One region of the Planococcus shenhongbingii genome, then DNA from elsewhere that is predicted to be linked to it. Evidence: a T-box and tRNA genes for the amino acid it is inferred to sense, from the RefSeq annotation. Region 1 holds a T-box; the other holds one or more tRNA genes.
The links. The T-box of region 1 lies ahead of QWY16_RS07755 (valine--tRNA ligase). A T-box ahead of a tRNA ligase gene usually reads a tRNA of that ligase, here a tRNA-Val.

Region 1 (3,422 bases):
GCTGAAAGTAAACTTCCGTTTCCTACAAGTAAAAAAGCACTTTCGCTTTTCGCTTGCGAAAAGCCGGCATCACTATTCTTGCACTTTCTGAATAAAAGGGAAAACCCCTGTACTTCACAAAGATTTATTCCAAATCAGAAGATTTTAGCCGCTTGATGCGGTAACATGGAATTAATTGATATTTCGGAGAACGAAAGGCAGGTGGGGAGATGTCCATATTCTTTAGAACAGCGCTGATTGCAGCTTTGGCGGGCTGGTTGTTTGAAACGCTGGGCATCTTCCTGCCGTGGCTGCTCGGGCCGATGTTTACGCTATTGCTGGTCAGCCAATTCACCAACATCAAGCTGTATTGGCCAAAATCGCTGCGGACAGCCGGGCTCGTGCTATTGGGTGTGCAAATCGGTTCGTCGTTTACACGTGATGCGGTTTTATTGATGTGGTTCGATTTGCCGTATATGGCGTTCATGACTTTGTCCGTCGTGATTTTGTCCATCTTGCTCGGCCTGCTGTTTAAAAAGATGGTCAATGAAAGCTTGGCGACGAGTCTGCTGGGATCGATTCCAGGGGGGCTTGCGCAGATGGTGGTCATTGCGGAAGATGTAAAATCAGCGAATATTACGGTGGTGACGATGATGCAGACCATCCGGATTTTTATGGTCGTCACAATCGTTCCGTTTCTAACAGTGTTTTTGACAGGCAGGGAACAGAGCGAACTGACTGAGCAGTTATTCACATTTGCTCCGGTGGCATCTCTTGGCGGGCTTTTGATTGGATTGGTGCTGTATTTCGGAATGAAACGAATCGGCTTTCCGGCTGCGGAACTCTTGGCGCCGATATTGACGCTGGCAATTGTCCAGACGATAACAGGGGATATTTTAATCGATATGCCGTATTGGCTCATTGCCATTGCACAGATTTGCATCGGCGCCAGTCTCGGACTGCAGATGGAACAGATCGGTGATAAGCTGACGTTCCGTTTAGGTGCGGCGATTGTCCTCAATAATGTGTTGCTCATCAGTTTTACGGTATTCATCGCGTATATCCTGAGCAATTGGCTGCCGGACTATATTTTCCTTGATTTCTTTTTAAGCGCGGCGCCTGGCGGCATTGCGGAAATGGCGATTACGGCGCTGGCAACTGGCGGCGATGTAGCACTCATCACCAGTTTTCAATTGTTCCGGCTGTTTTTTATTCTGCTGGTAGCATCACCGATTGTCACTTACATTGTCAAAAGGCTTGACGCTAAAAGCGGAACTTGAGTATAATGAACGAAAGTATATATTTGATGCGTTGATGAGGATAGTAGAATGTGCGTACATTTCAGAGAGAAAACCAAGTGGTGAGAGGTTTTCATGAACAATCATTTGAATGTCACCTCGGAGCAGTTCCCGTGAAATTCGAGTAGCGGAAACCGGATGTGAAATCCGTTATCGAACTTGAGAGCCAGGTTTATTTTGACTTGTGCATAAAGGTGGTACCGCGAACAACTCCTTCGTCCTTTTACAGACGAAGGGGTTTTTTTGTTTTCCGGGAAAACCTTCTCTCAAGAATAAACTTTAAGGCTATGTTTAATGTTCTTGTTGATATTCCGCAAAACAGCTACGCTTGCCGCGGGCGAGCGCCAAGCCTCCTCAGTCGCTAGCGCTCCTTGCGGGGTCTCGGCTGTCTCGCTATCCCGCAGGCGTCTCCGCTGTTTTGCTTCATATCTTTATTCGTGAATAATCAGCTCTGATATACAACATAGCTAATTAAAAAAGGAGGAATTTCAATGACTGAACAAATGCCAACAACCCAGCAAATGCCGACGAAGTATGATCCGCAATCGATTGAAAAAGGACGCTATGAGTGGTGGGTTGACAACAAATTCTTTGAAGCAAAACCGGAAAGCGGCAAAACGCCGTATACCATTGTGATTCCGCCGCCGAACGTTACGGGTAAATTGCACCTGGGGCATGCTTGGGATACAACGCTTCAAGACATCATGACACGTATGAAACGCATGCAAGGATTTGACGCCTTATGGCTGCCGGGCATGGATCACGCCGGCATCGCTACACAGGCGAAAGTTGAAGGCAAGCTGAAAGAGGAAGGGAAGTCCCGCTATGACCTTGGCCGCGAGAAATTCCTTGAAGAGTCGTGGAAATGGAAAGATGAGTATGCAGGCCATATCCGCCAGCAATGGTCGAAACTAGGGTTGGGCCTGGATTACTCACGCGAGCGATTTACGCTTGATGAAGGCTTGTCGAATGCCGTTAAAGAAGTATTTGTTAAGCTGTATGAGAAGAAATTGATTTACCGCGGCAAATACATCATCAACTGGGACCCGGCTACCAAAACCGCGATTTCGGATATCGAAGTTATTTACAAAGACGTACAAGGTGCGTTCTATCATATGCGCTATCCGTTGACTGACGGCTCCGGTCATATTGAAATCGCGACGACTCGCCCGGAAACGATGCTTGGCGATACGGCGGTAGCGGTTCATCCGAAAGACGAGCGCTACCAGCATCTAATCGGCAAGACGGTAACATTGCCGATTATCGGCCGCGAAATGGAAATTGTTGCGGATGATTATGTAGACATGGAATTCGGAAGCGGTGCAGTGAAAATCACGCCGGCTCACGACCCGAACGACTTTGAAATCGGCAACCGCCATAACTTAGAGCGCGTACTGATCATGCACGAAGACGGTACGATGAATGAAAACGCCGGCAAATACGAAGGCATGGACCGCTTCGAATGCCGCAAGCAAATCGTTAAAGACTTGCAGGAAATGGATGTTTTATTCAAAATCGAAGAGCATTTGCATTCGGTTGGGCATTCAGAACGCAGCGGGGCAGTAGTTGAGCCGTACTTGTCGACACAATGGTTTGTTGACATGAAGCCGCTGGCACAGCAGTCGGTTGATCTGCAAAAAGGCGAAAATGCCGTTAACTTTGTTCCAGACCGTTTTGAAAAAACGTATCTGCACTGGATGGAAAACATCCGCGACTGGTGTATTTCCCGTCAATTATGGTGGGGCCATCAGATTCCAGCTTGGTACCATAAAGAAACCGGCGAGATTTACGTAGGAATGGACGCGCCGGCGGACGCCGAAAACTGGACGCAGGACGAAGACGTTCTTGATACGTGGTTCTCTTCTGCCTTATGGCCGTTCTCGACACTTGGCTGGCCGGCAGACAGTGACGATTTGAAACGCTATTACCCAACGGATGCGTTAGTTACTGGCTACGACATCATCAACTTCTGGGTATCACGCATGATTTTTCAGGCGCTAGAGTTTACTGGCGAAAAACCGTTCAAGGACGTATTGATCCACGGACTGGTTCGTGACGCCGAAGGACGCAAAATGTCGAAATCGCTTGGCAACGGTGTCGATCCGATGGATGTCATCGCCGAGTACGGAGCGGATTCGCTTCGCT
Region 2 (3,422 bases), 1.2 Mb from region 1:
TACAGCCAATCAATATTAGAATGGAGGATCGATTCAAACGAATCCGCGATCGGGACCCCATATGTTTTATTCAGATATTGAAGACGTTCCTGCTGCACATCATAAACGCCTTTGATGTCTATTTTGCCGTCTTGCTGCATTTCCTTAATGATGCGTTCCCCTACAATGCCAGCTCCAATAATGCCGATTGAAATCATTTTATCCCTCTTTTCCGCAAGGCCTAAAGGCTTATTTTATTTCTCTCTGTTTATTAGTGTAACCTTTAGGGGTATAGAATAGTCAAACAATAATAATATGATTTTCAGGAGGAATGTATGATGGGCAAACAAGTAAACTGGTGGGAACCAATTTTTTCAGGTGAACTGGAAGTAGGATTAAACAAAGATAAATTGGACGATATGGAACAGGAATCATTTCTTTATTTTAATGAAGCTCAAATTGATATGGAGTCACACGCTTAATTGAAACGTTCACTAGCTGAATACAGTCGCTGCAGTACATAAAAAACGCCTTGTTCAATGATTCATTGAGAAGGCGTTTTGTCATGTCCAGATTCTTTTGTACATTTCCTCTCTATAAAATAGCGCTGAATAAAAAAGGTACGGCATCGGTTCCGGCAGATACGGCAACAGTTTTAGTTGCAAGCTGTACATCAAGTAAATATAATGAAAAAATGGAAGCAGGGATCAATATGAATAGATTTATAGGCTTATTAACAGCATTATTATTGCTTACTGGATGTGGGTTGCAGGATTCCACCGACACAACTGGAACTACGGATCGCATTGACGTGGAAGTCACCTCCGTTATTGACGGTGATACCATCAAAATCATGTATGAAGGAAAAGAAGAAACGGTTCGCTATCTGCTGATCGATACACCGGAAACAAACCATCCACGTCTCGGAAAACAGCCGCTTGGCAGCGAAGCCACCGCCGAAAATAAAAGGCTCATCGAATCGGGTGATGTGTCTATTGAATTCGATGTAGGCGGCCGTTTTGATGACTATGGACGGATGCTGGCCTATATCTATGTAGATGGAGAAAGTGTGCAGGAGCAGATGCTTGAAGCAGGGTTTGCCCGTGTTGCTTACGTTTATCCGCCAAATACGCGTTATGTTGAGGAATTTGAGGAAGCGGAACAAATCGCCCAAGAAGCTGGCATCGGTATTTGGGAATTTGAGGATTATTCGACGGAACGCGGCTTCGATGCAGATGCATACGGCAATGTAAGCGGGCATAGCCCCCAAAATTCTAATGACAGCAAATGCCGGATCAAAGGAAATATTAACCGCCACGGGGATAAAATCTATCATATGCCTGATGAAGGTTCATATGAACAAACCAACCCTGAGGAATGGTTTTGCACAGAACAAGAAGCGCGGGATGCAGGATTCAGAAGCACAGGAAGTTAATTGAGGAGGTTTTTTATGCAAGTCATCGTTCTACGGCTCGATTATCATGCATCCAATATCCTGGAGCAGCTGCAGCAGCAGGCACAAAGCGCAAGCTTAAAGCAGGAAGCTGCTTTGCCGCCGCATATTACGCTCCAAACATTCAACCAGACCAATCCAATTGACTTGAAAAAAGCCGTCGAACAATGGGCTGGACAAACAAAGCAGTTTTCTTTATCATTTGCATCTCTCGGATTTTTCAAGCAGCAAGGATGTTTTTACGCTTCAACCATTTATACAAAACCATTAGCACAACTGCATGAAGCATTAAATCTTTCAACGCGTGAATTCACTGGGCAAAAGAATTATTACATGCCTGAACACTGGGTGCCTCATTCCACAATCATCAACAATATTGCCCCTCCATTTTGGGGTCCGATGTTTGCACGTCTTTCAATGGAATTTGAGCCATTTGAAGGCAAAGCAGCCGCTATCGAATGCTGGTCACTGGTCCACGGAAAAGCACAAACGGAATGGAGTATTTTTCTTTCCAAATAGGCTATTGACTTTTCACTAGGGCACGTTATAATTATATTTGTCCTGGAAATTGAGATTCCTTAGCTCAGCTGGGAGAGCGCTACCTTGACAGGGTAGAGGTCGCTGGTTCGAGCCCAGTAGGAATCATTGGGTGCCAAACCCACAGCAAGCTTTAGGAACAAAGTTTGCTAAGAAAAAGCCGTTGCCTTCGGGCAGCGGCTTTTTTATTTTTATTTATAACCCCCTTGAGGAGCACGTTGCTTCTCAAGGGGCTTTTTCGGTTATGCTGCTGAAGTCCGTGAAACTTTCTTTTCACGGGACATCCATTGGATGACAAACAAGATAATAAACACTACCGCCCCTACATAAGAATACAGCCCTTCCGGATAAATCAATGCTAATCCGGTAACCAGAGCCATTATTCGTTCAATCCAATTGAGTTTTCGGTACCAATATCCAATCAGTCCCGCCCCTACTGCTATCATTCCGGCAAAAGCTGTACTAACCACCCAAGTCAATTCGAGCCAAGTGGTATCAATCATCAACAGCGATGGAGACAGGACAAACATATATGGAATGATAAACGCTGCGGCTGCTAATTTAGCGGCAATTACTCCTGTACGAATTGGTTCCCCTCCTGAAATTCCAGAAGCTGCAAAAGCAGCAAGGGCAACCGGAGGCGTAATATCGGCGATAATCCCAAAATAGAACACGAACAAATGAGCAGATATGGCAACAACCATTGGGACAGCTGCCCCAGCCGGTTCATCGAGCATTAATAAGGTTATGATGGCCGGAGCCGCAATTGTGGAAGTGATGACATAGTTTGCCGTTGTCGGCGAACCCATACCTAAAACAAGTGCAGCCAGCATGGTGAAGAACAATGTCAGTAAAATACTGCCTCCCGATGCTGAAATCAGTCCATTTGCCAAACTTAGCCCTAATCCGGTTTTTACAACCACCCCTACAATAATACCCGCTGCAGCGGTAGCAGCTCCTACTGCTAAGGCGGTCCGTGCACCATCCACTAAAGCATCGATCATATCCTTAAAACTTAACCGCGTTTCTTTATTGATGGCACTGACTAAAATGGTAGAGAGAATGCCGTATAAAGCAGCATGCATCGTTGGAACTCCGACCATTAAAAAGACGATGATGACCACAATTGGAATCAGCAAGTGGATTTTTTTCAACACTTCTTTCCGGTCAGGCAATTCTTCTTTTGTTAATCCGCGCAAACCTACCCGCTTTGCTTCAAAATGTGTCATGATCCAAACACCGGCAAAATACAATATCGCAGGAATAGCGGCAGCCTTGGCAATATCCCAATAGCTGATGCCTCCGATAAACTCCACCATCAAGAAAGCGGCTGCTCCCATAATCGGCGGCATAATCTGGCCGCCAGTAGATGATGTGGCTTCCACTGCACCTGCAAACTCTTTATTATACCCAAGCTTTTTCATCATCGGAATTGTATAGGCCCCTGATGTCA

Region 2: it encodes a tRNA-Val, which carries the amino acid that the T-box ahead of QWY16_RS07755 (valine--tRNA ligase) is inferred to sense. The anticodon was not compared.

What each region holds. Positions count from the first base shown of each region.
Region 1 covers NZ_CP129235.1:1,557,521-1,560,942, forward strand. Annotated here, with positions in the region: gene QWY16_RS07750 (AbrB family transcriptional regulator) at 210-1,259, shown strand; T-box leader at 1,282-1,503, shown strand; gene QWY16_RS07755 (valine--tRNA ligase) at 1,769-3,422, shown strand, end outside.
Region 2 covers NZ_CP129235.1:2,761,673-2,765,094, forward strand. Annotated here, with positions in the region: gene QWY16_RS13650 (Gfo/Idh/MocA family protein) at 1-197, opposite strand, end outside; gene QWY16_RS13655 (hypothetical protein) at 315-461, shown strand; gene QWY16_RS13660 (thermonuclease family protein) at 692-1,414, shown strand; gene QWY16_RS13665 (2'-5' RNA ligase family protein) at 1,430-1,951, shown strand; tRNA gene QWY16_RS13670 (tRNA-Val) at 2,005-2,077, shown strand; gene QWY16_RS13675 (TRAP transporter permease) at 2,212-3,422, opposite strand, start outside.